DNA from 3 places in the Streptomyces sp. NPDC101490 genome. Region 1 is predicted to be linked to each of the others. Evidence: riboswitches for the same ligand, from Rfam matches in the RefSeq annotation. Region 1 holds a riboswitch; each other region holds the start of a gene.
The links. A riboswitch is a leader RNA that binds a small molecule or an ion and turns the genes downstream of it on or off. The one in region 1 is predicted to bind thiamine pyrophosphate.
Positions count from the first base shown of each region.

Region 2: it holds a riboswitch for thiamine pyrophosphate, as region 1 does, so the genes downstream of both, ACIRQY_RS24405 (thiamine ABC transporter substrate binding subunit) here and thiO (glycine oxidase ThiO) in region 1, are expected to answer to the same signal.
Region 3: it holds a riboswitch for thiamine pyrophosphate, as region 1 does, so the genes downstream of both, thiC (phosphomethylpyrimidine synthase ThiC) here and thiO (glycine oxidase ThiO) in region 1, are expected to answer to the same signal.

Region 1 covers NZ_JBIWNI010000003.1:351,149-361,273, reverse strand. Annotated here, with positions in the region: gene pknB (Stk1 family PASTA domain-containing Ser/Thr kinase) at 1-550, opposite strand, end outside; gene ACIRQY_RS09260 (thiazole synthase) at 638-1,432, opposite strand; gene thiS (sulfur carrier protein ThiS) at 1,438-1,638, opposite strand; gene thiO (glycine oxidase ThiO) at 1,635-2,798, opposite strand; TPP riboswitch at 2,796-2,909, opposite strand; gene ACIRQY_RS09245 (NAD(P)/FAD-dependent oxidoreductase) at 3,002-4,216, shown strand; gene ACIRQY_RS09240 (Rv2175c family DNA-binding protein) at 4,261-4,626, shown strand; gene thiE (thiamine phosphate synthase) at 4,720-5,376, shown strand; gene metF (methylenetetrahydrofolate reductase [NAD(P)H]) at 5,561-6,478, shown strand; gene ACIRQY_RS09225 (hypothetical protein) at 6,533-7,372, shown strand; gene ACIRQY_RS09220 (phytoene desaturase family protein) at 7,428-8,861, opposite strand; gene ACIRQY_RS09215 (DUF4126 domain-containing protein) at 8,905-9,552, opposite strand; gene ACIRQY_RS09210 (TetR/AcrR family transcriptional regulator) at 9,858-10,125, opposite strand, start outside.
Region 2 covers NZ_JBIWNI010000015.1:74,488-84,612, reverse strand. Annotated here, with positions in the region: gene ACIRQY_RS24440 (Lrp/AsnC ligand binding domain-containing protein) at 1-380, shown strand, start outside; gene ACIRQY_RS24435 (aspartate aminotransferase family protein) at 377-1,738, shown strand; gene ACIRQY_RS24430 (ABC transporter ATP-binding protein) at 1,944-2,672, shown strand; gene ACIRQY_RS24425 (hypothetical protein) at 2,654-3,802, shown strand; gene ACIRQY_RS24420 (dihydrofolate reductase family protein) at 3,988-4,635, opposite strand; gene ACIRQY_RS24415 (ABC transporter ATP-binding protein) at 4,718-5,743, opposite strand; gene ACIRQY_RS24410 (ABC transporter permease) at 5,743-7,374, opposite strand; gene ACIRQY_RS24405 (thiamine ABC transporter substrate binding subunit) at 7,413-8,513, opposite strand; TPP riboswitch at 8,579-8,689, opposite strand; gene rlmN (23S rRNA (adenine(2503)-C(2))-methyltransferase RlmN) at 8,719-9,831, opposite strand; gene ACIRQY_RS24395 (phosphatidate cytidylyltransferase) at 9,999-10,125, opposite strand, start outside.
Region 3 covers NZ_JBIWNI010000005.1:206,827-216,951, forward strand. Annotated here, with positions in the region: gene hisC (histidinol-phosphate transaminase) at 1-580, opposite strand, end outside; gene ACIRQY_RS14005 (LacI family DNA-binding transcriptional regulator) at 996-2,102, shown strand; gene ACIRQY_RS14010 (metallophosphoesterase) at 2,401-3,852, shown strand; gene ACIRQY_RS14015 (hypothetical protein) at 4,014-4,655, shown strand; gene thiC (phosphomethylpyrimidine synthase ThiC) at 4,710-6,491, opposite strand; TPP riboswitch at 6,485-6,632, opposite strand; gene ACIRQY_RS14025 (YibE/F family protein) at 6,704-8,086, shown strand; gene ACIRQY_RS14030 (SsgA family sporulation/cell division regulator) at 8,311-8,754, opposite strand; gene ACIRQY_RS14035 (helix-turn-helix domain-containing protein) at 8,891-9,661, opposite strand; gene ACIRQY_RS14040 (DUF5326 family protein) at 9,900-10,112, opposite strand.

The DNA.
Region 1 (10,125 bases):
CCAGGTAGGAGACCGTGCCGAGGACCGAACCGGTGGTGGCGGTCGCCGAGCCCACCGCCCTGACCAGGCCGAAGTCTGCGACCTTGACCCGCCCGTCGTCCCCTATCAGGACGTTCTCGGGCTTCATGTCCCGGTGCACGAACCCGGCCCGGTGCGCGGCGCCGAGCGCGGCGAGGACCGGCTCCAGGATGTCCAGGGCGGCCCGGGGCGCCAGGGCCCCGCGCTCGCGCAGCACGTCCCGCAGGGTGCAGCCCTCGACGTACTCCATCGCCAGGTAGACGTACGCGCCCTCGGCGCCCTGGTCGAAGACGCCGACCACGTTCGGGTGGGAGAGCCGGGCGACGGACTTCGCCTCCCGGATGAACCGCCCGACGAACTCGGCGTCGACCGCGAGGGCCGGATGCATCACCTTGAGCGCGAGGACGCGGTCGAGACGGGTGTCGACGGCCCGGTAGACCGTGGCCATCCCGCCGACGGCGATGCGCGCGTCGACGCGGTAGCGGCCGTCGAGCAGCCGCCCGACGAGGGGGTCCTGAAGGGTCGTGTCCACGGCGTCGAGTCTACGAGCCGCGGGCCCGGCGCCCGCCCGGCCGCGAGGTACCGGGGCACAGCTGTGACGAGCGTCCCGCCGGGGCGCTCAGAAGGCCGGGCGCTCCGGGTCCAGGTCGGCCCGGCCCGTCACCGGGGAGGACGCCTCCGCGAAGTGGCGGCGCGGGATGCGGCCCGCCCGGCGGGCCAGCCGGCCCGCCTCGACCGCGTGCCGCATCGCCGACGCCATCAGGACCGGCTCCTGCGCCCGGGTCACCGCCGAGGCCAGCATCACCGCCGCGCACCCCAGCTCCATCGCGAGCGTCGCGTCCGACGCGGTGCCCGCGCCCGCGTCGAGGATCACCGGCACCCCGGCCCGCTCCACGATCAGCTCGAAGTTGTGCGGGTTGCGGATGCCGAGTCCGGAGCCGATGGGGGAGCCCAGCGGCATGATCGCCGCACAGCCCACGTCCTCCAGCTTCCGGGCGAGGACCGGGTCGTCGTTGGTGTACGGGAGCACGGTGAACCCGTCGTCGACGAGGGTCTCGGCCGCGGCGAGGAGCTCCTCCCCGTCCGGCAGCAGGGTCCGCTCGTCGGCGACGACCTCCAGCTTCACCCAGTCGGTGCCCAGCGCCTCCCGGGCGAGCCGGGCGGTCAGGACCGCCTCGCCCGCGGTGAAACAGCCCGCCGTGTTGGGCAGCACCCGGATGCCGAGCCGCTCCAGGACGGAGAGGACCGAGCCCCGCACGGTCGGGTCGAGCCGCCGCATGGCGACGGTGGTCAGCTCGGTGCCCGAGGCGGTCAGGGAGCGCTCCAGGACGTCGAGGCTGGGGGCCCCGCCGGTACCCATGACCAGCCGGGAGGAGAACTCCGCGCCCCCGAGGACGAACACGTCGTCGGACATCGCGCTCAGCCCCCCTGGACCGCGGTGAGGACCTCCACCCGGTCGCCCTCGCCGAGCGGGGTCGTGGCCCACTCGCCGCGCGGCACGACCGTCTCGTTGAGGGCCGCGGCGACCCCGGAGCGGGCCGTGGTCAGGGTGGCGACGAGGGCGTCGAGGGAGAGCGGGCCGGGCAGCTCGCGCGCCTCCCCGTTCACGGACACGATCATGCGGGCTGCTCCTGGCGTACGGGAGGGGCGGGGGCGAAGCGGCGGGGGGAGAAGGGGCGCGCCTCCTCGGGGAGGACGCCGGTGGTGAGGACCTCGGCCATCACGTCGCCGGTCACGGGGGTCAGCAGCACCCCGTTGCGGTGGTGGCCGGTGGCCAGGTGCAGGCCGGGCAGCGCGGTGGGGCCCAGCAGGGGCGCGTTGTCGGGAGAGCAGGGGCGGAGCCCCGCCAGGGTCTCGGTGAGCGGCAGCTCGGTGATGCCGGGGACCAGTTCGTGGGCGTCGCGCAGCAGCTCGTACACCCCGCCCGCGGTCACCGTGGTGTCCCAGCCGAGTTCCTCGCTGGTGGCGCCGACGACCAGCTCGCCGTTGGCACGGGGCACCAGGTAGACATGGCTGCCCCGGACCATGGCACGGACCGTCCGGGACAGGAAGGGGGCGTACGCGGCCGGTATCCGCAGCCGCAGGACCTGGCCCTTGACCGGGCGCACCGGCGGGAGGACCTCCTCGGGCACGCCCGCGAGGCGCCCGCTCAGACTGCCCGCCGCGAGCACGACCTGGTCGGCGGCGAGGTGCCCGCCGTCGGCGAGCCCGGCGCCGCGCGCCCGGTCGGCGGTGACCGTCAGACCGTGGGCGAGGGCGCGGTGGAAGACCACCCCGGCGCGTTCGCAGGCGACGAGGAGGGCGGCGGCGAGCCGTCGCGGGTCGACCTGGTGGTCGCCGTCCACCCGCAGCCCGCCGCGCACCCCGGGCGCGAGCATCGGTTCCAGACGGCGGCACTCGCGCCCGCTGAGCCATTCGGAGGCGAGCCCGCAGCGCGTCTGGAGGGCGTGCAGCTCGCGCAGATGGGCCCGGTCGTCGGCGTCGAGGGCGACGGCGAGGGTGCCGCAGGCGCGGTGGCCGACGTCGTGGCCGGTGGCCTCCTCCAGCTCGGCGACGAAGGCGGGGTAGCGCGCGGCGGAGGCGAGGTTGAGCCCGAGGAGGGTCTCCTCGCCGTAGTGGAGTTCGGTGACGGCGGCGAGCATCCCGGCGGCGACCCGGGCCGCTCCGCCGCCGGGATCCGGGTCGACCACGGCGGCGCGCAGTCCGCGCCGCGCGGCCCGCCAGGCCGTGACCAGGCCGATGATGCCGCCCCCGACCACGAGGACATCGGAAGAACGCATGGGCGTCCAGCCCCTCCCTTCGCCGGCATGACCCGGATCAGGTTCGTACGGTCGGAGGCCGTCCCAGCCTCCCTCTCAGCCCGGTGCGTCCGGGCTCCCGCGAGTGCTTTACGCCCGCCAGACTAGCCCGCGCCGCCGGGCGGCCGCAGGACCCCGCCCCACCCCGACTTCCTGACGGTCCATCAGGTGCGTAGGGTGGCCGGGTGAGCGAGCAGAAGCGGGACCAGCAGCACGTCGTGATCGTCGGCGCCGGGATGGCGGGCGTCCAGACCGCCGTCGCCCTGCGCGAACAGGGCTTCACCGGCCCCGTCACCCTCATCGGCGGCGAACCCCACCAGCCCTACGACCGGCCCCCGCTCTCCAAGGCCGTCCTCCTCGGCGAGGCCGAGGACTCCGCCTTCGACATCGACTTCGACGACCTCGGCGTCACCCTCCGCCTCGGCCTGGGCGTCACCGGACTGCGCGCCGACGCCCACGAGATCGACACCGAGGAGGGACCCGTCGGCTACGACGTCCTCGTCCTCGCCACTGGCGCCCACCCCCTCACCCTGCCCGGCACCGAGGGCGTCCCCGGGGTCCATCTGCTCCGCACCCTCGACGACGCCGTCCGCCTCGGCCCCGTCCTGGCCCGCCGCAGCGCCGTCGTGGTCGTCGGCGCGGGCTGGATCGGCGCCGAGTTCGCCACCGCCGCCCGCGCGGCCGGATGTCCCGTCACCGTCGTCGAGGCCGCGGACCTCCCCCTCGCCGGGATCCTGCCCGCCGAGATCGCCGCCCCCATGGCCGAGTGGTACGGGGCGAGCGGCGCCGAACTCCTCACCCACGCCCGCGTGGCCACCGTCGCACCCGGCCGGGTCGTCCTCGCCGACGGCCGCGAACTCCCCGCCGAGGCCGTTGTCGTCGGCATCGGAGCCCGCCCCGCCACCGACTGGCTCACCGGCTCCGGCATCGCCCTCGACCCGAGCGGCGCCGTCACCGCCGACGACCGGCTGCGCACCTCCCTGCCCGATGTGTACGCGGTCGGCGACTGCGCCTCCTTCCCCTCCGCCCGCTACGGCGAACGGCTCCTCGTCCACCACTGGGACAACGCCCTCCAGGGCCCGCGCACCGTCGCCTCGGCCATCACCGGGACCGACCGGGGGCCGTACGACCCCGTCCCGTACTTCTGGTCCGAGCAGTTCGGCCGCTTCGTCCAGTACGCCGGCCACCACGCCCGCGCGGACGCGCTCGTCCGGCGCGGCGACCCCGCCGACGACGCCTGGTCCGTGCTCTGGCTGCGCGCCGGGGTCCCCGTCGCCCTGCTGGCCGTCGGCCGCCCCCGCGACCTGGCCCAGGGCCGCAGGCTCATCGAGACCGGCACCCCGGTCGACCCGGTCCGCGCGGCGGACCCCTCCGTCCCCCTGAAGGCGGCCGTCGGGTAGGGCCCGACTACCGGCTGTCGGTCCGGGATGGCAGGCTTGTCCCCGTGACCCAGATTGACGTAAAGATCGATGCGCTCGTCCCCGCCTGGCTCTACGTGCCCGACATCGCGGAGATGCTCGACATCGACGTGACCCGCGTGCGGCAGCTGATCAAGGAAGGCCAGCTCATCGCCGTCCGCCGGGGAGAGAACAACGCCCTGCAGATCCCCGCCGCCTTCCTCCAGGAGGACCGGATCGTCAAGGGCCTCGTCGGCACCCTCACGCTGCTGCGCGACGACGGTTTCAGCGACGAGGAGATGCTGGAGTGGCTCTTCACTCCGGACGAGAGCCTGCCGGGCACGCCCGCGCAGGCCCTCGGCGAGAATCGCGGCACGGAGGTGAAGCGCCGCGCCCAGGCGCTCGCCCTCTGACCCGGCACCGAAGACACCACCCGCGTGTCGCGGCGTCCGGCCCCGCCCGGGACCGGCCGCCGCGCCCCGCGCCACCGACGGGGGAACCCAACCGTGCCCACGCCTCGTGAGCAGCTCGCCGACGCCCGGCTCTACCTGTGCACCGACGCCCGGAAGCGCCAGGGCGACCTGCCCGCCTTCCTCGACGCGGTGCTCTCCTCCGGCGTCGACGTCGTCCAGCTCCGCGACAAGGGCATGGAGGCGGCCGAGGAACTGGAACACCTCGCCGTGTTCGCCGACGCGGTCCGCCGCCACGGCAAGCTCCTCGCGGTGAACGACCGGGCCGATGTCGCCCACGCCATCGGCTCCGACGTGCTCCACCTGGGCCAGGGCGACCTGCCCGTGCCCGCCGCCCGCGCGATCCTCGGCGACCGGGTCCTGATCGGCCGCTCCTGCCACGCCGAGGACGAGGTCGCCGCCGCGGCCGCCGCACCGGGCGTCGACTACTTCTGCACCGGACCCTGCTGGCCCACCCCCACCAAACCGGGGCGGTACGCGCCGGGCCTCGGCCTCGTGCGGTACGCGGCGGAGCTGGCCCGGGACCGGCCCTGGTTCGCCATCGGCGGCATCGACGGGACCACCCTCGACGAGGTCCTGGACGCGGGCGCCCGCCGGATCGTCGTCGTCCGCGCGATCACCGAGGCGGACGACCCCGCCGCCGCGACCGCGTCCCTCGCCGCCCGGGTCCGGGAGCGCGCCCGGCAGGGCTAGACACCCGTCTCCGCCCCTGGACCCCGGGTCCCCGCCCCCGGACCCGTTCCCGCCCCCGGGCGGACATCCGGGCGGACATCCGGCCCGAGTCCGGACACGCCCCGATCCGTCCGTCTGTCCGAAAACATGTCCATCCACCGGACGCCCGGTACGCGGCTCGCCGTGCCCCGTCTAACCTGCCGTTATGGCCCTTGGTACCGCTTCCGTCCGCTCGGACCGTGCCCGCACGGTCCGGGACATCCTCGCCTCCGGCGGCACGTCGTACTCCTTCGAGTTCTACGCACCCCGGACCGAGAAGGGCGAGCAGGTGCTCTGGAACGCGATGCGGCGCGTCGAGGCGGTCGGGCCCAGCTTCGTCTCCGTGACCTACGGCGCCGGGGGCTCCACCCGAGGCGGCACCGTGAAGGCCACCCAGAAGATCGCCTCCGACACCACGCTGACCCCGGTCGCGCACCTCACCGCCGTCGACCACTCGGTCGCCGAGCTGCGCAACATCCTCGGCCAGTACGCCGACGCGGGCATCCGGAACATGCTCGCCGTCCGCGGCGACCCGCCGGGCGACCCGCTGGGCGAGTGGGTCGAGCACCCCGAGGGCGTCCGCTACGCGGCCGACCTGGTACGGCTGATCAAGGAGTCGGGAGACTTCTGCGTTGGCGTCGCCGCCTTCCCCGAGATGCACCCCAGGTCCACCGACTGGGACACCGACGTCCGGCACTTCGTGGCCAAGTGCCGCGCGGGCGCGGACTACGCGATCACCCAGATGTTCTTCGACCCGGAGAACTACCTGCGGCTGCGCGACCGCGTCGCCAAGGCGGGCTGCGAGACCCCGGTCATCCCCGAGGTCATGCCCGTGGTGAACGTGAAGACCCTCGACCGGCTGCCCCAGTTGAGCAACGCGCTCTTTCCCCCGGACGTGAAAGAGCGGATCCTCGCCGTCAAGGACGATCCCGCCGCTGTACGCTCCATCGGTATCGAGTTCGCGACGGAGTTCTGCGCGCGGCTGCTCTCCGAGGGCGTCCCCGGACTGCACTTCATCACGCTGAACAGCTCCACCGCGACGCTCGAGATCTACGAGAATCTCGGACTGCACCAGCAGTCGTGACCGGTCGTACCCGCCCCGAACCGCGGCGGTGACCGTGGAGAGGGGCGGCGGGGCATGGGGTGGACGGTCCTCTACATCGCGTTCGGAGTGGTCGCGCTCTGGCTGCTGGGGGAGGTGCTCCTCCAGTACAAGGCGCGGCTCCGCTGGCGCGTGCTCGCCTTCTGCGGCTTCCTCGGCGTGGTCCTCGGGGTGCTGCTGCCCTCGGTGCCGGTCATCGTCGCCGGAGCCGTCGCCTTCGCGGTCGGCCAGACGTATGTGACGCTCTCCTTCCGCCGGGGCTTCTCCACCGGCTGGGCCATCGGCGGCAGCCCCGGCGCGAGCCGCCGCCGCCGGGCGGGCGGTGCCTCGCGCGGCGGCCCGACCCTGGAGGTCACCGAGGTCGCCTACGACGCCGGGGCCACCCCGTACGACGGCCCCGAAGGCGCCCCCGAACCGGCCGCCGCCGAGACGACCGCCGTCTACGAGCCCCTGCCGCTGCCCGACGAGACCGGCCAGTACGGGGTCTACGGCCACGACCGGACCCCCGCCCCCGACGCGTCCGCCCAGGACACCGGACACCCCACCGGGTACGGGACACCGGGCCACGACCCCTACCTGCCGGGCTACGAGCAGCAGCCCGGCCACGAACAGCGGCAGCCCGCCTACGGCTACGACACCACCGGACAGCAGCAGTACGCCGCCTACTCCGACCCGTACATCGGCCAGGGCGCGGACACCCAGCAGTACGGCGGCTACTACGGTGACCCGTACGCCCCCTCGTACACCTACGACACCCCGCCCGGCGGCGTCTGGGTCCCGCAGCAGCGTGACACCGACCAGCCGCCCCAGCCGCAGACCCCGGGGGGGTACGGCCACGAGCCGCACCCGGACGACCAGCAGCACTACCGGTACTGAGCGCGGGCCGGAGACCGGGGGTCGCGGACCCACCGGCCCCGGCACCCCGGCCGTCTCACTGCGAGCCGCGGAAGTCCGCGCCCTCCACGATCAGTCCGGCCACCAGCGCCCCCGACATGCCCGCGTGGGCCAGCCCGCCGCCCGGGTGCGACCAGCCGCCCGCGAACCAGAGGCCCGGCAGCGGGGAACGGTTGTCCGCGGGCATCAGCAGCCCCCGGGCCCCCGCGAGCGCCGGCCCCGGCACCTCCGCCGCACCGGTGTCCCGCCGTACGTCCTCCGGGGTGCGCACATGCCGCCACAGCAGCCGCTCCGCGAGCCCCGGGACCGCCCGCCCGGCCGCCCCGGCCAGCTCGTCGGCGAACGCCTCCCAGTCCCGCCCGGGAAGCAGCCGGACGGTCGCCGTGACCGTCACCGACTCGTGCTCCGCGTCCGGCCGCAGCGCCGGGTCGTCCGGCCGCAGCACCGTCACCGTCGGCCGCCCCTCGGCCGCGTGCACCACCGTGCGGTGCGCCGCCCCCGCCTCCCGGGGCCCGCGCAGCGCCAGACAGACCGTCACCCGGCCCGTTCCGTTGGCCTGGTGGTGCGGAACCTCGTCGCCGTCGGTCCAGTCGACGACGTGGTCGCGGTAGAGCGACGGCACCGGCGCCCCCGAGACGACGTGGTCGGCCGCCGTCGTCGTGCCGTCGGCCAGCCGGACGCCCACCGCCCGGCCGTCCTCCTCTAGGACGTCCGTCACGGGCGCGCCGAAGACGAACTCCACCCGCCGCTCGCGGCACCGCTCGTACACCGCGTCCGCGAGGGCCCGCAGCCCCCCGGCCACGTACCAGCTGCCGAAGCTCTGCTCCATGTAGGGCAGGACGGCGGCGGACGCCGGGGCGGTGGCCGGATCGAAGCCGTAGCTCCACGCGTAGCCGTCGAGCAGGGCCGCGAGCCTCGGATCGCGCAGCTCCCGCTCCCCGATCCGGGCGAGCGTCGTCGTCGGACGGCGCAGCAGACCCGTCTTCAGGGCCGGGTACGGGTCGGCCGGCGGCGGCCCCGGGTCCTTCGGCCTCGGTTCCTCCAGGAGGGGGCGGCGGGTGGCGTCCCAGGCCTCCCTGGCCCGCACCAGGAATGCACCCCAGCGGTCGCCCGCGCCCGTGCCGAGCGCCGCGTCCAGGGCGGCGACCGTCCCGGCGCGGGAGGCGTTCGGCAGGTCCACCCGGGTGCCGTCGGCGAAGACATGACGGCTCGCCGGATCGACCTGCGTCAGGGTGACGCACTCCTCCAGCGACTTCTTGCCCGTCTTCACGAACAGGTCCCGGTAGACGGCGGGCAGATGCAGCAGCCCCGGCCCCGTGTCGAACGCGAACCCGTCCCGCTCGTGGCGGCCGACCGCCCCGCCGTACGTCCCGGTCCGCTCGTACACCGTCACCCGGTGGCCCGCCACGGCCAGCCGGGCCGCCGCCGCCATGGCGCCGAGTCCCGCGCCGATCACCACAATCCGTGCCATGACGGCGAGCCTATCCGGCCCGCCCCGGGGACCCCCGGGCCGGTCAGAAGTGCTCGGAGCCGTCCCCGGACGGCGGCCGTTCCCGGGCCCTGGCCTCCGCGTGGGCGAGCCTCCGCTCCTCCCGGTGCTGCGCCCTGCGGCGCAGGAAACGCCGGATGCGCCGGGCGAGGAAGACCAGTATCACCAGGCCCAGGACGAGCAGCGTCCCCGCGACGACCGCCGCCGCCACCGGATGGAAGAGCGCGAAGGTGACGATCCCCGCCACCCCCAGGTCCTCCGCCAGGCTCAGCGCCACATTGGAGAACGGCTCGGGCGAGCTGTTGACCGCCATCCGCGTCCCCGCCTTGACGACATGGCTCAGCAGGGCCGTCGAACCGCCGACCGCGCCCGCCGCCAGCTCCGGCAGCGACCCGCTCTGCCCGGCGAGCAGCGCCCCGACGACGGCCCCCGAGACCGGCCGGACCACCGTGTGGACGGCGTCCCACACCGAGTCGACGTACGGGATCTTGTCCGCCACCGCCTCGCACAGGAACAGCACCCCGGCGACGACGAGGACATCGGTCCGCTGCAGGGCCTCGGGCACCTCGTCGGTGAGCCCGGTCGCGCCGAACAGGCCGAACAGCAGAACCACCGCGTACGCGTTGATCCCGCTCGCCCAGCCACTGGTGAAGACCAGGGGAAGTACCGACATGCGGGCGATCGTAACCAGCTCTGAGTATCCGTACCCAGAGGAGGAGATGAGTAGGTGCGCGGATGGGGCCGGGCGGGTGCGGGGGAGAGAGTGGAGCCCACGGAAGGGGCGCGGCTCCGGCACCGCCGGCACGGGGCTGCGGAACGGGGTCGTGCGTCTGCCGTCACGGGGGAGGTGCGGCGGGGCTCGGGGGGATCGAGCCGCGCCGCACCGGCCGTTCGGAGGCCGCCGCACCGGCCGATGTGGGACCCGTCGGCCCGGATGGGGAGCCACCGGCTCCCGTGGGATCAGCGGCCCGTGGTGGTTCAGTGGCCGCCGCTCACCCGGCCGTGCAGCAGCCGGGAGAGGGCCGCGTGCACGTCGTCCAGGGAGCGTTCGCTCTGGAAGGCCTGCCAGTCCAGGGCCGCCACCAGCACCATGCCGACCAGCGCCGCCGCCGTCAGCGGGACGTCGATCCCGTCGCTCAGCTCCCCGGCCGCCACCCCCTCCCGCAGCACCCCCTCGATCACCGCGACCGCCTCCTGGCGGACCACCAGGAGCGTGGAGTTCCAGGCGCGGTTGGTGCGCCACAGC
Region 2 (10,125 bases), on a different contig from region 1:
CGGCGATAGGCAAGGCCGTGGGCCTCTCCGAGGCCGCCGTGCGGCAGCGCGTCCAGAAGCTGCTCGACCAGGGCGTCATGCAGATCGTCGCCGTCACCGACCCGCTCACCGTGGGTTTCCGACGGCAGGCGATGGTCGGCATCAACGTCGAGGGCGATCTGGATCCGGTCGCGGAAGCACTGACCGCGATGGCCGAGTGCGAGTACGTGGTGATGACCGCGGGCTCCTTCGACCTGATGGTGGAGGTCGTCTGTGAGGACGACGACCACCTGCTGGATGTGATCAACAAGCGCATCCGCACCCTCCCGGGCGTGCGCTCCACCGAGAGCTTCGTCTACCTCAAGCTCAAGAAGCAGACCTATATGTGGGGAACTCGATGACCCAGGACCTCTCCAAGACTGCCTACGACCACCTGTGGATGCACTTCACCCGCATGTCGTCGTACGAGAACTCGCCCGTTCCCACCATCGTGCGTGGTGAGGGCACCTACATCTTCGACGACAAGGGCAAGCGCTACCTCGACGGTCTCGCGGGTCTCTTCGTGGTCAACGCCGGACACGGCCGTGAGGAACTGGCCGAGGTCGCGTACAAGCAGGCCAAGGAACTCGCGTTCTTCCCCGTGTGGTCGTACGCGCACCCCAAGGCCGTCGAGCTCGCCGAGCGCCTCGCGGACTACGCTCCCGGCGACCTCAACAAGGTCTTCTTCACCACCGGTGGCGGCGAGGCCGTCGAGACCGCCTGGAAGCTCGCCAAGCAGTACTTCAAGCTCCAGGGCAAGCACACCAAGTACAAGGTCATCTCGCGCGCGGTCGCCTACCACGGCACCCCGCAGGGCGCCCTGTCCATCACCGGTCTCCCGGCCCTCAAGGCCCCCTTCGAGCCGCTGGTCCCCGGCGCGCACAAGGTGCCGAACACCAACATCTACCGCGCCCCGATCCACGGCGACGACCCCGAGGCCTTCGGCCGCTGGGCCGCCGACCAGATCGAGCAGGAGATCCTCTTCGAGGGCGCCGAGACCGTCGCCGCCGTCTTCCTGGAGCCGGTGCAGAACGCCGGCGGCTGCTTCCCGCCGCCGCCCGGGTACTTCCAGCGGGTCCGCGAGATCTGCGACCAGTACGACGTGCTCCTCGTCTCCGACGAGACGATCTGCGCCTTCGGCCGCCTCGGCACGATGTTCGCCTGTGACAAGTTCGGCTACGTGCCGGACATGATCACCTGCGCCAAGGGCATGACCTCGGGCTACTCCCCGATCGGTGCCTGCATCGTCTCCGACCGCATCGCGGAGCCGTTCTACAAGGGCGACAACACCTTCCTGCACGGCTACACCTTCGGTGGCCACCCGGTGTCGTCGGCGGTCGCCATCGCCAACCTCGACATCTTCGACAAGGAAGGCCTCAACCAGCACGTGCTGGACAACGAGGACGCCTTCTTCTCCACCCTGAAGAAGCTGCACGACCTGCCGATCGTCGGCGACGTCCGCGGCAACGGCTTCTTCTACGGCATCGAGCTCGTCAAGGACAAGGTCACCAAGGAGTCCTTCACGGACGAGGAGACCGAGCGCGTGCTCTACGGCTTCCTCTCCAAGGCGCTCTTCGAGAACGGCCTGTACTGCCGTGCCGACGACCGTGGCGACCCGGTCATCCAGCTGGCCCCGCCGCTGATCGCCGACCAGGGCACCTTCGACGAGATCGAGGGCATCCTGCGGTCGGTCCTCACCGAGGCGTGGACCAAGCTGTAGAGGTCCCCACCAGCGGGCGGCACGCCGCCCTCACGGCGTGACACCCCGGCCCGGGAGGCGTCCATCCGAGTGGATGGACGCCTCCCGGGCCGCGTGCCGTCCGTACGAACCGATCCGAATCCTTACGGTGCCCAGTGACCGACAGGCCCGTCCTTCGTTCCCCCGGACGGGGGGCACAGATCGGATCGACATCGAGGTGTACGCGATGGCCCCACCGGACAACGACGTGCTCTGGGCGCGCTCCCTGCACTGCGCCCTGGGCGGCACCGACGCCCTCGGCGACATCTCCCTCGGCGTCCGCGAGGGCGAGATCCTCGCCCTCGCCGGACCGCGCGGCAGCGGCAAGACCACCCTCCTGCGCTGCCTGTCCGGGCAGCTCGTCGCCCAGCGGGGCGAGGTCTGGTTCGAGACCTTCCCCGTCCACGCCCTGGGCACCGCCGACCGCGAACGGCTCCGCCGCGACCGCTTCGGCTGGATCGACCCCTCCCCCGGCCTCGTCCCCGAACTGACCGGCTGGGAGAACGCCGCCCTGCCGCTGCTGCTCCGCGGCGCCTCCCACCGGGCCGCGAGGAGCGCCGCCGTGGAATGGCTGGAACGCCTCGACATCGGCGACTGCGCCCGCAGGCGCCCACACGCCCTCAGCCACGCCGAGTGCCAGCGGATCGCCGTCGCCCGCGCCCTGATCACCACCCCCTCGGTGGTCTTCGCCGACGAACCCACCGCCGCCCTGCACCGCGCCGACGGCGCCCAGCTCCTGCGCACCCTGACGGCCGCCGCCCGCTCGCACGGCATCACCGTGCTCCTCGCCACCCACGACACCGAGGTCGCCGCCCTCGCCGACCGCACGGTCGGCCTCCTGGACGGGCGCCGCACCGACGGCCCGCCCCCGGCCTCCGGGGCGGAGGGCGTCGCCGCGTGCTCGCTCTCCGTCTAGCCCGCGGGTCCCACCCCCTCGTCCAGACCCGGCGGCTCCTCGTCGCCACCGCCGCCGCCGGGGTGGGCTTCCTGCTGCTCTGCACCCTCGGACACGCCGTCGGGCACCCCGACCGCTCGGGCGCCGCCGCCCTGCGTCTGCTGTGGTGCGCCCTGCCCCTCGCCGCCACCGTGCAGTTCGCCGTCGCGGTGGCCCGTACCGACCCCAGCACCCGCCCCAGGACCGGGCTGTCGGCCGTCGGCCTCGGCCCCGCCCGGCTCACCGCCATCGCCGCCGCCTCGACCGCCGTCGCCTGCGCCCTCGGCTCCGCCGTCGCCCTGCTGTGCTACCTGCACCTGCGCGGCGACCTCACGGGGCTGCCCTTCGACGGCGCCGCCGCGGAGCTCCTCGCCGCCGACCGGCCGCTGCCGCTCGCCGCCGCCCTCACCCTGCTGGCCGTCCTCCCGGTCGCCGCCGCCACCGCCGCCGGGCTCGCCCTGCGGCCCCGCACCGCGCCCGTCCCGCCGGAGGGCGCCGAACGGCCGCTGCCCACAGGACTGCCCTGGGGCATCGCCCTGGTCGCCGTCGGCCTCGCCGCCGAGACGTACGCGGGACGCGGCGGCGGCACGGGGCTCCCGCTGCCCGGCCGCTTCGACGGCAACCCGGCGGGCGTCCTGGCCGGCTGGGTCCTCACCGCCGTCGGCCTCGCCCTCGCGGGACCCGGCCTCGTTCACGGCTGCGGGCGGCTCCTCCAGGCCGTCCGGCCCGGCGCCGTCCGGCTCCTCGCGGGCCGGGTCCTCACCACCGAGTCCCACCGCCTCGGCCGCCCCCTCGGCGTGGTCGCCGCGGTCCTCTCCGGCACCTACGCGGGCGCCGCCCTGTACGCCTCGGGCCCGGCCTCCGGCGCCGTCGGACCGCTCACCGGTCTCGGCGCGGCCCTCGTCCTCGCCTGCACCACGGCCACCCTCCTGACCGCGGCCCTGGAGACCCGGCAGAGCCGGGCGGAGACCACCGGGGCCCTGCTCCGCACCGGCGCCCCGCCGAACGCCCTGCGCAAGGCGGCCCTGCTGAGGGCCGCCGCCCTCGTCGCCGTCTTCGCCCCCCTCACCTGGGCGGTCGCCGAACTGGCGGCGCTGCCGCTGAAGGGCTGACCCCACCGGGCCGCGCCGTGCCTGGCCGCGCCTTGTCTTACCTCCCCTTGCCTCGCCTCGCCTCGCCTCGCCGAGAAGGAGCCCCGTCGGGGACGGCGCCGACCGCGCCGCCCCCGACGGGGCTCCCGGCAGCCGTCCCGCTCCCGCCCGTGGCCTCCCCGCTCCAGCTACTTCCGCTGCTTCCCCTACTTCCGCCAGAACAGGTGGTGGGTCACCTCACCCCCCGGGCTCGGCACCACATCGCAGTGGTACCGGTCGTACAGCTCCTCCGGCGACTCCCACAGCCGCGACCCCGACCCCAGGACCACCGGCGACACCGCCACGTGCAGGGTGTCCACCAGGCCCGCGTCCAGGAACTCCCGGACCGTCGCCGCCCCGCCCCCGAGCCGGACGTCCTTCCCGCCGGCCGCCTCCCGCGCCATCCCGAGCGCCGTCTCCGGGTCGACGTCCACGAAGTGGAACGTGGTGTCGGAGAGCGTGAACGACGGACGCGGATGATGGGTCAGGACGAACACCGGGGTACGGAACGGCGGCTCGTCGCCCCACCAGCCGCGCCACCGCTCGTCCGGCCACGGCCCGCGCTGCGGCCCGAACTTGTTCCGGCCCATGATCTCGGCGCCGATGTTCCGGGAGTAGTCCCTGGTCAGATAGTCGTCGAGGCCCCGGCTGCCGCCCGGGTCGGTCCGCATCGGCCAGCTCGCCGTGGCCCCCGCCCAACGGAACATCGTCCCCGGGTCCGCGTGCCCGAAGGGCCGCTCCAGGCTCTGCCCCTCCCCCGCCCCGAACCCGTCCGACGAGACGTTGAAGTTCTGCACTCTGAGCAACTGCGCCACGGTTCTTCCTCCCGCGCGGTCGGCACGACGCCGACGGTCAGGAGACAGACTGCCCCGCCGCCCGGAACTCATCGCGCCCGGCTCACCCGTCCGGGCCCAGCACCACCACGTCCTCCACCCGGAACTCCACCCCGACCTCGGCGCCCTCCTCCGGCGCCTCCCGCAGCGGCAGCTCCGCCTCCAGCGAGGGCCCGTCCCCCGGACACAGCCGTACGGCCACCCGGCTGCCCCGGAACGTCCGCGAAGCCACCCGCCAGCCCACGCCCTCCGGCGCGGCCACGATCCGCACCCCGCCCGGCCTGACGAGGAGCCGCCGCTCCCCCTGCGGCGAGCCCTCGGGCACCGGCATCCTCCCCCACACGGTGTCCGCGGCCCGCCCGCTCACCCGCGCCGCCACCACGTTGTCGAAACCGAGGAACCGGGCCACGAACTCCGACGCCGGACGCGCCCACACCTCCACGGGCGCACCCGTCTGGGCGATCCGCCCGTCCCGCATCACCACCACCCGGTCGGCCAGCGCGAACGCCTCGCCCTGGTCGTGGGTCACCGCCAGGACCGTCGTGCCCAGCCGCCCGAACAACTCCCGCAGCTCCACCACGAGCCGCTCCCGCAGCCCCCGGTCCAGCTGCCCCAGTGGTTCGTCCAGCATCAGCAGCCGGGGGCGCGGCGCCAGGGCCCGCGCGAGCGCCACCCGCTGCTGCTCGCCGCCGGAGAGCGCGGCCACGGAGCGCCGCCCGGCGCCCGGCAGCCCGACGAGGTCGAGCAGTTCCGCGACCCGTTCCGCCCGCTCGGTCCGGGGGACGCCGTGCATCCGCAGGCCGAAGCCGACGTTCCCGGCGACGTCCCGCTGCGGGAACAGCTGGTGGTCCTGGAACATCAGGCCCACGCCCCGCCGGTGCACCGGCACCCCGTCCTGGTCGGCCCCGGCAAGCAGCACCCGGCCGCCGTCCAGCGGCTGGAGTCCGGCCACCGCCCGCAGCAGTGTCGACTTGCCGCTGCCGCTGGGCCCGAGCACACAGACCGTCTCGTGTTCGGCGACCGCCAGGTCCACCGCGTCGAGCACGGCCCGCTCCCCGAACCGTACGGTCGCCCCTTCCAGTCTCAGCATCAGAACTCCCCGGAGGTCCGGTCGTTCCGGAGCCGTTCGAGCACCAACAGGGACACCGCGCACACCACCATGAGGATCGTCGAGAGGGCCATGGCCTGGCCGTAGTTGAGTTCGCCCGGACGTCCGAGCAGCCGCGCCACCGCCACCGGCAGCGTCGGGGCGTCGGCGCGGGCGATGAACACGGTCGCGCCGAACTCGCCCAGCGAGACGGCGAACGCGAACCCGGCGGCGACCAGCAGCGCCCGCCACACCAGCGGCAGGTCCACCTCGCGCCAGGCCCGCCACGGCGACGCGCCGAGCACCGCCGCCGCCTCCCGCAGCCGCTCGTCCACCGCCCGCAGCACCGGCAGCATCGTCCGTACCACGAAGGGGACACCGACCAGGGCCTGTGCGAGCGGTACGAGGATCCAGCTGGACCGCAGATCGAACGGCGGCTCGTCGAGCGTGATCAGGAAACCGAAGCCGACGGTCACCGCGGACACCCCGAGCGGCAGCATCAGCAGGGCGTCGAAGCCCCGGACGAGCCGCGCGGCCCGCCCGGCCCGCCCGCTCCGCCAGGTCAGCGCCGCCGCCGCGAGCCCGCCGACGAGAACCGCGATGCCGGTCGCCGCCGCCGCGTACCGCAGCGAGTTCCCGATCGCCTCCAGCGGCGGGACGAGGAAGGTGCCGGACTCGTCCAGCGTGCCGAGGGCCCGGTAGTAGCCGAGGCCGTACCCGTGGGGTCCGGCGAAGGACCGCTCCACCAGCACCCCCAGCGGCAGCAGGATCAGCAGCGCGACCGAGAGCAGCACCCCGCCGAGCAGCGTCCACTGTCCGGCGCCGCGCGGCCGGCGCGCGGTCCGCTCCGGCGGTACGAGCCGCAGCGCCGTCTCCCGGCGCCGTACCGTCCGGGCGTGCACGGCCAGGATCAGGCCCACCGCCACGAACTGCGTGAGCGTCAGGACGGCGGCCGTCGGCAGGTCGAGCAGCCGCGCGGTCTGCCGGTAGATCTCCGCCTCCAGGGTGGAGTACGCGCCCCCGCCGAGGATCTGCACGATGCCGAAGGAGGTGAACGTGAACAGGAAGACCATCAGCGCGGCGGCGGCCACCGAGGGCACGAGGGCGGGCAGCGTCACCGTCCGCCACGCCGTCCACCGCGAGGCGCCGAGGACCCGGGCCGCCTCCTCCTGGCGCGGGTCCAGCTGCGACCAGAGCCCGCCCACGGTCCGTACGACCACGGCGTAGTTGAAGAACACATGGGCGAGGAGGATCGCCCAGACGCTGGTGTCGAGCCGCAGCCCCCACAGCTCGTCCGTCAGCCCGTTCCGGCCGACGAGCGCGAGGAACGCGGTGCCGACGAGGACCGTGGGCAGCACGAACGGGACCGTGACCACGGCCCGCAGGACGCCCTTGCCCGGGAAGTCGAAGCGGGCGAAGACGTACGCCCCCGGCAGCGCGACGAGCAGGGTCAGCGCCGTCGACGCCAGCGCCTGCCAGAGCGTGAAGCCGAGGACGTCGAGGATCTCCGGGCGGGCCAGGGTGTCCCCGATCCGGCCGAGCCGCCAGCTGCCGTCGGGCCGCAGTCCCCGGTCCACGATCGACACGACGGGCCAGGCGAAGAAGACCGCGAAGAACGCGACGGGCAGGGCCATCAGGCCCAGCCGCGTCACGTTCCCTCGGACGTCGCGCCCTACTTCACGGCCAGCGACGACCACTGCTGGATCCACCCGTCACGCTTCGCGGCGATCTTCTCCGGCGCCATCGTCTCCGGCTTGTCCACGACCACGCCGTGCTTCGTGAACAGCTCGGGCAGCACCGCGTCCGTCACCACCGGGTTGACGAACATCTGGAGCGGCATGTCCTCCTGGAACGTCTTCGAGATCAGGAAGTCGATCAGCGCCTTGCCGCCCTCGGGGTTCTTCGCCCCGGTCAGCAGCCCCGCGAACTCGGTCTGCCGGAAGCAGGTGCCGGTGGACACCCCAGTCGGCGCCACCTTCGGCTGCGGCTCCCCGTAGAGCACCTCGACCGGGGGGCTGGAGGCGTACGACACGACGAGCGGCCGGTCGCCCTTGGCCTGCTTGCCCCCGGCCGAACCGGAGAACTCCTGGTTGTAGGCCAGCTCCCAGCTGTCGACGGTCTTCACGCCGTTGGCCCTGAGCTTCGACCAGTAGCCCGGCCAGCCGTCGTCGCCGTACTTGGCGGCGGTGCCGAGCAGGAAACCGAGCCCCGGGGACGACCGCTCGGGGTTCTCCACCACGAGGAGGTCCTTGTAGGCGGGCTTCACCAGGTCGTCGAAGGTGACCGGCGGCGCCAGCTTCCTGTCCGCGAAGTACTTCTTGTCGTAGTTGACGCAGATGTCCCCGGAGTCGACCGGGGTCACCCGGTGCTCCTTGTCCAGCCGGTACGCGGCCGGGACCCGGTCCAGTCCCTTCGCCTCGTACGGGACGAAGATCCCGTTGTCGAGGGCGCGGGACAGCAGCGTGTTGTCGACGCCGAAGAAGACGTCACCCTGCGGAGAGCCCTTGGTCAGGATCTCCTTGTTCACCGCCTCGCCCGCGTCCCCGCTCTTGAGGACCTTCACGGTGAATCCGGTCCGCTTCGTGAACTCCGCCAGCACCTCCTTGGAGGCGTTGAAGGAGTCGTGGCTCACGAGGGTCACGGTCTTCGGCGCGGGCGCGCCGGACTTCCCCGCCGCCTCGCGGGCGTCGTCCGCCCCGCACGCGGCCAGCGTGGTGACGCCCAGCGCCGCGACGAGCGCGACGGCGGCCGCCTTCTTGGTGCTCACTGACATTCCTCCTGGGTGTGACCAGGAAGAGACGCGGCCCCGCCCACCCGGAGGTGGGCAGGGCGCAACAGCTCGAGTTACGACCGAACTTCCTACCCAGAATGACCTGGGCGAGGTTCAGAGGGTCTGCGGCCTGACGGTCACCGCACTCTCAGCGCTGTGGCGCTCCCCTGTCGGAATATGAAGATGTGTTCGACCTCAGAGTACAAGGTCAGCGCTCGGCGGCCGCCAGCTGTCCACAGGCGCCCTCGATCTCCTGGCCCCGGGTGTCCCGCACGGTCACGGGCACCCCGTGCCGGGCGATGGCCTCGACGAACGCCTTCTCGTCCTCGGGACGGGACGCGGTCCACTTCGAGCCGGGCGTCGGGTTCAGCGGGATGAGGTTGACGTGCACCCGCTTGCCCTTGAGCAGCCGTCCGAGGAGGTCACCGCGCCAGGCCTGGTCGTTGATGTCCCGGATGAGGGCGTACTCGATCGAGATCCGGCGACCGGACTTCTCCGCGTACTCCCAGGCGGCGTCCAGGACCTCCCGCACGTTCCAGCGGGTGTTCACCGGCACCAGGGTGTCGCGCAGCTCGTCGTCGGGCGCGTGCAGGGAGACCGCGAGACGGCACTTGAAGCCCTCGTCGGCGAAGCGCAGCATCGCGGGGACGAGCCCGACGGTGGAGACGGTGATCCCGCGCTGGGAGAGGCCGAGCCCGTCCGGCTCGGGGTCGGTCAGCCGCCGGATGGCGCCGACGACCCGCTTGTAGTTGGCGAGCGGCTCGCCCATTCCCATGAACACGATGTTCGAGAGGCGGGCGGGCCCGCCGGGGACCTCGCCGTCGCGCAGCGCGCGCATCCCGTCGACGATCTGGTGCACGATCTCGGCGGTCGACAGGTTCCGGTCGAGGCCCGCCTGTCCGGTCGCGCAGAACGGGCAGTTCATCCCGCATCCGGCCTGCGAGGAGATGCACATCGTCACCCGGTCCGGGTAGCGCATGAGCACCGACTCGACCAGCGTGCCGTCGTGCAGCCGCCAGAGCGTCTTACGGGTGGTGTCGTCGTCGCAGGACAGGTGCCGCACCACCGACATCAGGTCGGGCAGCAGCTCGCCGGCCAGCTTCTCCCGCGAGGCGGCGGGGATGTCGGTCCACTCGGCGGGATCGTGCGCGTACCGCGCGAAGTAGTGCGCCGACAGCTGCTTGGCGCGGAAGGGCTTCTCACCGATGGCGGCGACGGCTTCCTTCCGCTCGGCGGGCGACAGGTCCGCGAGGTGCCGCGGCGGCTGCTTGGCACCGCGCGGGGCGACGAAAGTGAGTTCTCCGGGGGTCGGACGGGCCACGACGGGCGTCTCCTCAGGACGACGAGGTCTGGCACCACCCGACGGGCGGGGAACCACGGCGGCACACTGCCGGAGCCGGGACCTCAGGATCACCCCCGCGGCAGCGGGGCGTACGAAGGGCTCGCGACGCGGTGCGCCACGAGCCCTTCCAGAGTACCCGCTGTCCGTCAACCCGTTCCGACGAAGAGCGCGAGCAGCAGCCAGACCACCGGCGCCGTCGGCAGCAGCGAGTCCAGCCGGTCCATGATGCCGCCGTGACCGGGCAGCAGCGTGCCCATGTCCTTGATGCCCAGG
Region 3 (10,125 bases), on a different contig from region 1:
CGACCAGGACGTCGGAGGGGACCCGGTCGAGGAAGCGCTCCAGCTCGGCCCGGCGCACAGCGGTGCCCGTGGGGTTGTTGGGGTTGCAGACGAAGATCAGCCGGGTCCGGTCGGTGATCGCCCCGGCCATCGCGTCGAGGTCGTGCACCTCCCCCTCGGTCAGCGGCACCTGCACCGAGGTCGCCCCGCTGATCTGGGTGATGATCGGGTACGCCTCGAAGGAGCGCCAGGCGTAGATCACCTCGTCGCCGGGGCCCGAGGTCGCCTGGAGCAGCGACTGGGCGACGCCGACCGAGCCGGTGCCGGTGGCCAGGTGCGAGACGGGGACGCCGAAGCGGGCGGCCAGCTCCTCGGTGAGGCCCGCACAGGCCATGTCCGGGTACCGGTTGAAGTTCGCGGCGGCGGCCAGCGTGCTCTCCAGGACACCGGGCAGCGGCGGGTACGGGTTCTCGTTGGAGGACAGCTTGAAGGCCACGGGGCCGCCCGCGGCCGCGGGCCTGCCCGGCTTGTAGGTGGGAACGCCGTCCAGCTCGGCGCGCAGCTTCGGGCTGCCGGTGCTCGTCCCGCTGGTCTCGCTCACAGTGTGGCCTCCTCGACCGTACGTACCGCCAATGCTCCTCACCTTAAGAGGATTCGCCCCCGCTGCGAATGGCCTGTGGACAACCCACTGCGAATGGGCCCCGGACACCGGAGGGGTACGCCGCGGACCCTTCGCCCTTCGCGGCCGACAGACCAGGGGGCGCACGCTCGGGTAGCGCACGCCGGTGGCGAGCGCCGTGGCGCGCATCCCCCGTAGAGGTGAGTTGAGACCTCTTCGAGACCTCGCACCCTCGCCAGGTCGACGTGGTCCGATACCGATGGAACCCACAAAAATCTCTCTAACTACCTTTGATTTATTGATCCTTGGCGCTTTTCGATCATGCAGAAACGTGCCTGTCAACGCCTGTATGTGCGACCGGCCCAACCACCCTCTGTCGCCCTACTATCGGCTCGCCATGACAGCAGCAGGGAAGCACCAGGTGAGCCGGGCACAGACCCGGGGAAGCCGGCAGGGCCGAGCAGGCATCCGGGACGTGGCCGCCGCCGCCGGGGTCTCCATCACGACTGTCTCCGACGCGCTCAACGGCAAGGGCCGACTCCCCGACGCCACCCGGCGACATGTACGCGAGGTCGCCGACCGGCTGGGGTACCGCCCCTCCGCGGCGGCCCGCACGCTCCGCACCGGCAAGTCGGGACTCATCGGCCTGACCGTGACCACGTACGGGGATGAACCTTTCACCTTCACCGAATTCGCGTATTTCGCGGAGATGGCCAGAGCCGCCACATCGGCCGCACTCGCCCGGGGCTACGCCCTGGTCATCCTCCCCGCCACCTCCCGCCATGACGTCTGGTCGAACGTCGCCCTCGACGGCACCGTCGTCATCGACCCCTCCGACCACGACCCGGTCGTCACCGAACTGGTCCGCCAGGGCCTGCCCGTCGTCTCCGACGGACGCCCCGCCGGCACCCTTCCGGTCACCGCCTGGGTCGACAACGACCACGAAGCCGCCGTCCTCGACCTGCTCGACCACCTCGCCGACGCCGGTGCCCGCCGCATCGGCCTCCTCACCGGAACCACCACCGACACGTACACCCGCCTGTCCACCACCGCGTACCTGAACTGGTGCGAGCGGGTGGGCCAGGACCCCGTCTACGAGGCCTATCCGGCGCACGACCCGTGCGCGGGCGCCGTCGCGGCCGACCGGCTGCTCGCCCGCCCGGACCGGCCGGACGCCGTCTACGGCCTCTTCGACCCCAACGGCACCGACCTCCTCGCGGCCGCGCGCCGCTACGGACTCCGCGTCCCGGACGACCTGCTGCTGGTCTGCTGCAGCGAGTCGACCGTCTACGCCACCACCGAACCGCCCATCACGACGCTCTCGCTCAAGCCACGCCGGATCGGCACCGCCGTCGTCCAGCTCCTCATCGACGCCATCGAGGGGATCGAGACCGACGGCCCGGTCGAGCAGGTGATACCGACCGAACTCATCGTCCGCACCTCCTCGCAGCGCCGCTCGCCCCGTACGACGGTCAGCCCGCCGCGCTCGCCCTCGAAGGACTGAGAAGTCCCGACGGAACGCCCCGCACCGGAACCTCCGACGGGGCGTCACCGCACCGCCGTCCCGTCCCTGCCCGTGGGCCGGGACGGCCAAACCGGCCGACGCACCGGTCTCCACCCTGGACTAGACCTTCCTAAATCGGGCGAATCAGCCGGTCAACCCGGAGTGGACCCGGATTCACCACCCCTGGTGCGTCACACAGCACGACCCTCATTCCTATGATGGGCGCACGACATCGCGGACCACCCCCACCAGGCCGGTCCGCGCTGTGCAGGGCATCGCGACGGTGGTGGAGGGGTCCATGACTCAGGGGGCCGGGCAGGAGCCCGAGGCGCGCACGGCGACATTGCGTGACTTCCGAGTACCGCCGTACGCGCGCGTGCCCGTACAGGGCCACGCCTCCGAGCCGACCTCCGGGGAACCTCTGCCGGTCCCACCACCGGTCGAGGCCCCGCCCGCCGAGCAGCCGCACCACACGGCGCCCGAGCGCCCCCCGGCCCCCCCGCGCCCGGTCGACCACACCCCCCGTACGGCCCCGCCGATGCCCACCACCGCGCCCGAACAGCCGTGGCACCCGGGACAGCAGGCCGCCCCGGGGCAGCAGGACCCGGCCGCCGGACACCTCCACCCCGCGTACCCGTCCGAGCCGCCCCGGCACCCCGCGGGGCCCCCGCCCAGCGCCCCCCAGCCCTCCGAGCCGACCCTGCTCCTCGGCCACCGCGCCCAGCCCGCGTACCCCGCCCCGGCCGCCTCCGCGATCGTCTCCGTCGCCACCGGCCACCCCGGCAACGCCTTCCCCGACGGCGAACTCCCCGAGGGATACACGCCGACCGAGCGCGACCTGCCCGTCATCGGCCCCGGCGACACCCTCCGGCTCCCCGTCACCCCCGAGGCCGTCCCCTCGACCGGACCCGTCTCCGGGAACGACGAGGGACCCGGCCCGCTCTTCGTCGTCGGTGACGTCCACGGCTACCTGGACGAACTGACCTCCGCCCTCCACGCCCAGGGCCTCATCGACGAGAACGGCGACTGGTCCGCCGGGAACGCCCGTCTCTGGTTCCTCGGCGACTTCACCGACCGGGGCCCCGACGGCATCGGCGTCATCGACCTCGTCATGCGCCTGTCCGCCGAGGCCGCCGCCGCCGGCGGCTACTGCAAGGCCCTCATGGGCAACCACGAACTGCTGCTCATCGGCGCCAAGCGGTTCGGCGACACCCCGGTCAACTCCGGCGCGGGCACCGCCACCTTCCAGGCCGCCTGGCTGCTCAACGGCGGGCAGAAGCACGACATGGACCGTCTCCAGGACGTCCACCTCCAGTGGATGTCCCGGCTCGACGCCGTGGTGTGGGAGGACGACCACCTCCTGCTGCACTCCGACACCACCGCGTACCTGGAGTACGGCGAGACCATCGAGGACGTCAACGACACCGTCCATGAACTCCTCAACCGGAACGACGCCGACGAGGTCTGGGACCTCTTCCGCAAGTTGACCAAGCGCTTCGCCTTCCGCGACGAAGGCGGCCCGCAGGCCGTACGGGAGTTGCTCTCCACCTACGGCGGCCGACGGATCGTGCACGGCCACAGCCCCATCCCGTACCTCCTCGGCCAGGTCGGCGCGGAGGACGGCGAGGACGACACGGGACCGGTCGTCGACGGACCGCACGTCTACGCCGAGGGCCTCGCCATCGCCATGGACGGCGGAGTGACCATGGCCGGAAAGCTCCTGGTCGTCCAACTGCCCCTGACCGGCTGACGCGTCACCCTGCGCATCCGGGGACGGCGAATTCCGGAAACACCCTGTCAGCCCGTGGCACCCCCGTCCTACCATCGGGGTCCATTGGTAGCAGGCTCTCCTCCGTTTCCGCTCGACCGACCGTTCGCCACGGCTGATCCGCGGCCACGGAGCATCGGGGGATGCACATGAACGTGGCTCCGCACCTGCTGACCGAGGACCGCGCCGAGTACGAGCGGGTCCTCGACGACGCACTGAACACCGCCCACGCACGTCCGGATCTCGACGGAGCGGGCACCCGCCTCACCCTCGTACAGCTGCGTGCCCTCACGCTGAACGCGACCACGCTGGTCACCAGCGCGGCGGCGAGCGAGTACGAGCACTACGTGAAGGTCCGCGAGCAGCACCGCGCGGCCCTCGGCAACCGCCCCTCGACCGCCGACCGGCCGGGACCGGGCGGCGCGGGTGTCGTCGCCGTCCTCACCGTCATGGTGCCCGTCCTCGCGGGCGCGGCGGCCGTCATCCTCCTGCTGGCGGGCGCGGTCCTGCACGCCCTCACCCCGACCGTGGAGTTCGGCGCGACGCTGCTCACCGCCGGTCTGGTCTTCGGGACGGTGGCCGCGGCGGGACTGCTCTGCGCCGCCGTGGGGCTGCTCGTGACGGCCCTGCGCAACAGCCCCGCGGAGGTGGGCGGGAACCAGGACGACGAGCTGTCCCGCGCCCGGGAGGCCTGGCGCCTGGCCCTCCTCGAGCGCGGGATCGTGCCCTTCCTCCACGACGTCCTCACCGCCGCCGCCCCCGTGCCCGACACCCCGGACGGCTGAGACCGCGCCGGTACCGGTGTCCGGCACCAGTACCGGCGGCGGCGGGCGGGTGGATCAGTCCGCGAGCGGGAGGTACACGCGGTTGCCGCTCGCCGCGAACTCCTGGGACTTCTCGGCCATCCCCGCCTCGATCTCCCGCTGGGTGCCGCCGTGCTCCCGCCGGATGTCCTGCGAGATCTTCATCGAACAGAACTTCGGCCCGCACATGGAACAGAAGTGCGCCGTCTTCGCGGGCTCCGCGGGCAGCGTCTCGTCATGGAACTCACGCGCGGTGTCGGGGTCGAGCGCCAGGTTGAACTGGTCCTCCCAGCGGAACTCGAACCGCGCGTCGGACAGCGCGTCGTCCCACTCCTGCGCGCCCGGGTGCCCCTTGGCCAGGTCCGCCGCGTGCGCCGCGATCTTGTACGTGATGACACCGGTCTTCACGTCGTCCCGGTTCGGCAGGCCCAGGTGCTCCTTGGGCGTGACGTAGCAGAGCATCGCCGTGCCCCACCAGGCGATCATCGCCGCGCCGATGCCGGAGGTGATGTGGTCGTACGCGGGCGCCACGTCCGTGGTCAGCGGGCCGAGCGTGTAGAACGGCGCCTCCTCACAGATCTCCTGCTGGAGGTCGATGTTCTCCTTGATCTTGTGCATCGGGACGTGCCCGGGGCCCTCGATCATCGTCTGCACGTGGTGCCGCTTGGCGATCGTGTTCAGTTCGCCGAGCGTACGCAGCTCCGCGAACTGCGCCTCGTCGTTGGCGTCCGCGATCGAGCCGGGGCGCAGTCCGTCGCCGAGCGAGTACGTGACGTCGTAGGCCGCGAGGATCTCGCAGAGCTCCTCGAAGTGCGTATAGAGGAAGTTCTCCTTGTGGTGCGCGAGGCACCAGGCGGCCATGATCGAGCCGCCGCGCGAGACGATGCCGGTCTTGCGGCGCGCGGTGAGCGGCACGTACGGCAGGAGTACGCCGGCGTGCACGGTCATGTAGTCCACGCCCTGCTCGGCCTGTTCGACGACCGTGTCCTTGTAGACCTCCCAGGTCAGTTCCTCGGCCCTGCCGTCGACCTTCTCCAGCGCCTGGTAGAGCGGCACGGTGCCGATCGGTACGGGGGAGTTGCGCAGGACCCACTCACGGGTGGTGTGGATGTTGCGGCCGGTGGACAGATCCATGACCGTGTCCGCGCCCCACTTGGTCGCCCAGGTCATCTTCTCCACCTCCTCCTCGATGGAGGAGGTGACGGCGGAGTTGCCGATGTTGGCGTTGACCTTCACCAGGAACCGCTTGCCGATGATCATCGGCTCGATCTCCGGGTGGTTGACGTTCGCGGGCAGCACCGCGCGGCCCGCCGCGATCTCCTCCCGCACGACCTCGGGGGAGACGTTCTCCCGGATCGCCACGTACTCCATCTCCGGGGTGATCTCGCCCCGCCGGGCGTACGCGAGCTGGGTCACCGCCCGGCCCTCGCGTCCCCGGCGGGGCAGCCGGGGACGGCCGGGGAAGACGGCGTCGAGGTTCTTGAGCCCGCCGCGCGGCGAGGTGTGCTTGATGCCGTCGTCCTCGGGGCGGACCGGGCGGCCCGCGTACTCCTCGGTGTCGCCGCGCGCGACGATCCAGTTCTCGCGCAGGGCCGGAAGGCCCCGTCGCACATCGGTGTCGACGGTCGGGTCGGTGTACGGGCCGGAGGTGTCGTACAGCGTGACGTCCCGGCCGTTGGTGAGGTGCACCTGACGGACCGGCACCCGGAGGTCGGGGCGCGAGCCCTGGACGTACCCCTTGTGCCAACCGGGCGTGCGCTCCTGCCCGTCGGTCCGGTTCTGGTCGGAGGCAGGCGTGCGTGCGTCCTGAATGGTCATGAGACCGATCTCCCTACGCCGGCATTACCCGGTAACAGGTTCGGCGGTCGGCGCAGCCCTTTCCCGTACGTACATCAGTACGCGCGTACGGTGATTCAGCGCCCTCTCAGCCCGGTGCTCCGAGCTCCCGCGTGTGCAAAGGTGCCACCACGCTAGCGCCATTCCTGGCGTGCTGAACAGTGGGCCCCTGCCGTTCTTGCGATGATCGGTCGGTGACTTCCCCCCATCAGACCCCCGAACCGCACGGCCACGGGCACGGCCATGGGCACAGCCACAGCCACGGTCCCGCCGCCCCGGTCTCCCGTCATCTGCGCAAGGTCATCGCCGCGATCCTGATCCCGTTCGCCACCGCCGTCGTGGTCGGTCTGGTGGTGCTGTGGCCGGGCGGCACCCCGGCGCACGAGCGCACCGGGGTCGGCTTCGACCGGCAGACGGAGCAGGGCAGGGTCGTCTCCGTGCAGTACGTCGACTGCGCGTCGGTGAACGCCGGACAGGTCCCGCCGACCGGGGACACCTCCACCCCCGAGGAGCGCGGGGCCGTCGACTCCCGGCGGGGGCAGTGCGCGAAGGCGACGGTCGAGGTCACCAGCGGGCCGGAGAAGGGGCGGCGGTTCACCGAGATCGTGCAGCCGGACGCGCCCCGTCAACTCCACCAGGGCCAGGGCGTGGTGGTGGCGTACGCCCCCGACGCGCCCCCCGACCTCCAGTACTCGGTGACGGACGTCAACCGGAAGCTCCCGATCGCCCTGCTCGCGGGGATCTTCGCGCTCGCGGTGGTGCTCGTCGGGCGCCTGCGCGGCCTGATGGCGCTCGTCGCGCTCGTCATCAGCTTCCTCGTGCTGACGTTCTTCATCCTCCCGGCGATCCTGGAGGGATCGAATCCGCTGGTCGTAGCGGTGGTCGGATCGAGCGTGATCATGCTGGCCGCGCTCTATCTGTGCCACGGCCTCTCGGCCCGCACCTCGGTCGCGGTGCTCGGGACGCTGATCTCGCTGCTGCTGATCGGGCTGCTCGGGTCGCTCTTCATCGACTGGGCCTCGCTGAGCGGCAACACCGACGACAACACCGGACTGATCCACGGCCTCTACCCGAACATCGACATGTCCGGTCTGCTGCTCGCCGGAATCATCATCGGCTCGCTCGGTGTGCTCGACGACGTCACGGTCACCCAGACCTCCGCCGTCTGGGAACTGCACCAGGCCGACCCGGACATGGGGCCGCGCGCGCTGTACCGGGCCGGGATCCGGATCGGCCGCGACCACATCGCCTCGGTCGTGAACACCCTGGTGCTGGCGTACGCGGGCGCCGCCCTTCCGCTGCTTCTCCTCTTCTCGATCGCGCAGAGCAGCATGGGGACGGTGGCCAACAGCGAGCTGGTCGCCGAGGAGATCGTCCGGACGCTGGTCGGCTCGATCGGCCTGGTCGCCTCCGTGCCGCTCACCACGGCGCTCGCGGCCCTGGTGGTCTCCGCCGACCGTGAGCGGGCCGGGGGTGCCGGTCGTGCCGGGGGACCGACCGCGGCCGGTGACCGTACGGGAGCGGGCACCCGGCGGGCCACCGGCACGCGGGGCGGACGCCGTCGCCGCGCCAGATGACGGCCGCGGGACGGCGGGTACCGGCGCAGAGCTGGGACGGGAGGCCCGTTCGCACTGGGTGGTACGGGAGAACCGGGTGGTACGCGCACACCGGGTCGTACGCGAACACCGGGTCGTACGGGAAAGGTGTCGCCGTGCTGGTGGGTGCGGGCACGGGGGAGGCGTCGTCGTGCTCGACGCCAGGGGCGCGGGGAGGGTGCCCCGTGCCGGGTGGTGGGCGCCGGTCAGGCCGCCGGGCCCGCGCTCTCCTCGGCCAGGATGCGGCCGAGCGCGGCTTCCAGATTGTCCTCGAAGTCGCCCAGGTTCCGTTCCTGACCGAGTGGGACCAGCTTGTCCGTGCGGTCGAGGAACGCGACGAGCGGTGGCGCGCTGGCCCGGAACAGGGCCCGGTCGCTTCCGACCTGGAGCCTGATGGAAACGTCCGAGAGACCCTCCGGCTCCGTCGGGGCGATGTGCACATCGCCCTCCCCGCTGGGCCTGTTGATCCCGTCGAGCAGCAGCTCCCGGCCGAACGCCCAGGTCACCGGAGCGTCTCCGGGGAGGTGGAAGGTCATCCGCACCGCGTAGGGATCACGGGTCTCGTACCGCAGTTCCACCGGGATCCTGAACGAGAGCTCCTCGGAGACGAGGAAGCTCATCAGGACCTCGGCCTGAACCGACTCTCGCATCATGTACCCCGCAGTAGATGAAGCAGTTGTGTAAACAGCTGCTGAAAGCTGTGACCGAAACGGCCAGGAATGATCCCCCGTGGCCCTCTTGACGCAATCGTGCTGTACGCGCTAGCAGATCACAAGGAGTGATTTTTCAGATACTGATAGAGAAAGCGAGGGAGTTGAAGAGCTTTCCGATCTCTGCACGTAGCCGCTCGATTGCTGGGAGCAACCGTTCTTCCTGGTGGAGCGGCAGGGAAATGGCCACAGCGGCGGCCGTGGAGCCTGCTGTGATGGGGATCGCGGCACAAACTGTGCCGAGCGCATATTCCTGACGCTCCACCAGGGGCTCCATTCGCCCCAAACCACCCAAACGCTCCATAAGCGCGTGATGGTTACGCACCGTATACGGCGTGATGGCTTCGACCGGATGCCGGTCGAGGTGGTCTTGACGAGATTTCGAATCGAGTTGGCTCAACAGGCACTGCCCGATCGCGTGGGCGTGCGCGGTCTCCCGGAAGTCGGCCCACTCCTCCACTGCGGGGGAGGAGGGGGTGTCCGCGACCGAGACGAGTTCGACCTCGCCGTCGCGGTAGAGGGCGAAGTAGACCGGCACACCGATCTCGTCCCGCCAGCGCGCCAGGGAGTCCTCGATCTTGATGCGACGATTCTGCACGGCTCCGCCACCGGCGAGCCGGACGGCTGCCTCCCCGAGGACGAACACACCCTTCTCGCGGCGCAGATAGCCCTCGTGCGTCAGGGTGCGCAACAGGTGGTACGTGGTGGGCAGCGGGAGGCCCGTCTCACGGGCGAGCTGTTTGGCCGGAGCGCCGTCCGGGTGGGAGGCCACGGCCTCCAGCAGTCTCAGCGCTCGCTGCACCGAGCCGATCAGGGTAGGCGCAGTAGTCTGCGTAGCCGTGGCCAAAGGTCACCCCCAGGCATGACGACGGATGCACCGCACCCGCCCGCGGGGGCCGCCCCCGCGCGCCCGCCGGGCCTGGGAAACCGCCGGTCAGAACGGAGGTCTACGCCTGTAGTCCCCAACGCGGCGGAGAGATTCCACTCTAGTGGCAGCCCCCGGGCCCCTGTCCTGATTCAGCCGGTGCGTTCCCCCGGCCGGGCTAACGCGCTCCCACGGCTTCGTCCCTGATGAGTGGCGTGTGCTACCAGTCCTCCCTGGAGCGGCCGGAGGAGCTGAACTTCCGGACGACGTAGATCAGTCCGGCGACGAGGGCCACGAAGAGCAGCACCTTGAAGAGCAGACCGATCACGAAGGTCAGGACGCTGGTGATCAGTCCGCCGAAGACGATCAGGACCAGGGCCGGTATGGCGACCCACTTCACCCACCAGGGCATCCCCGCGAGAATCTGCTGCACGGCCATCGTCCTA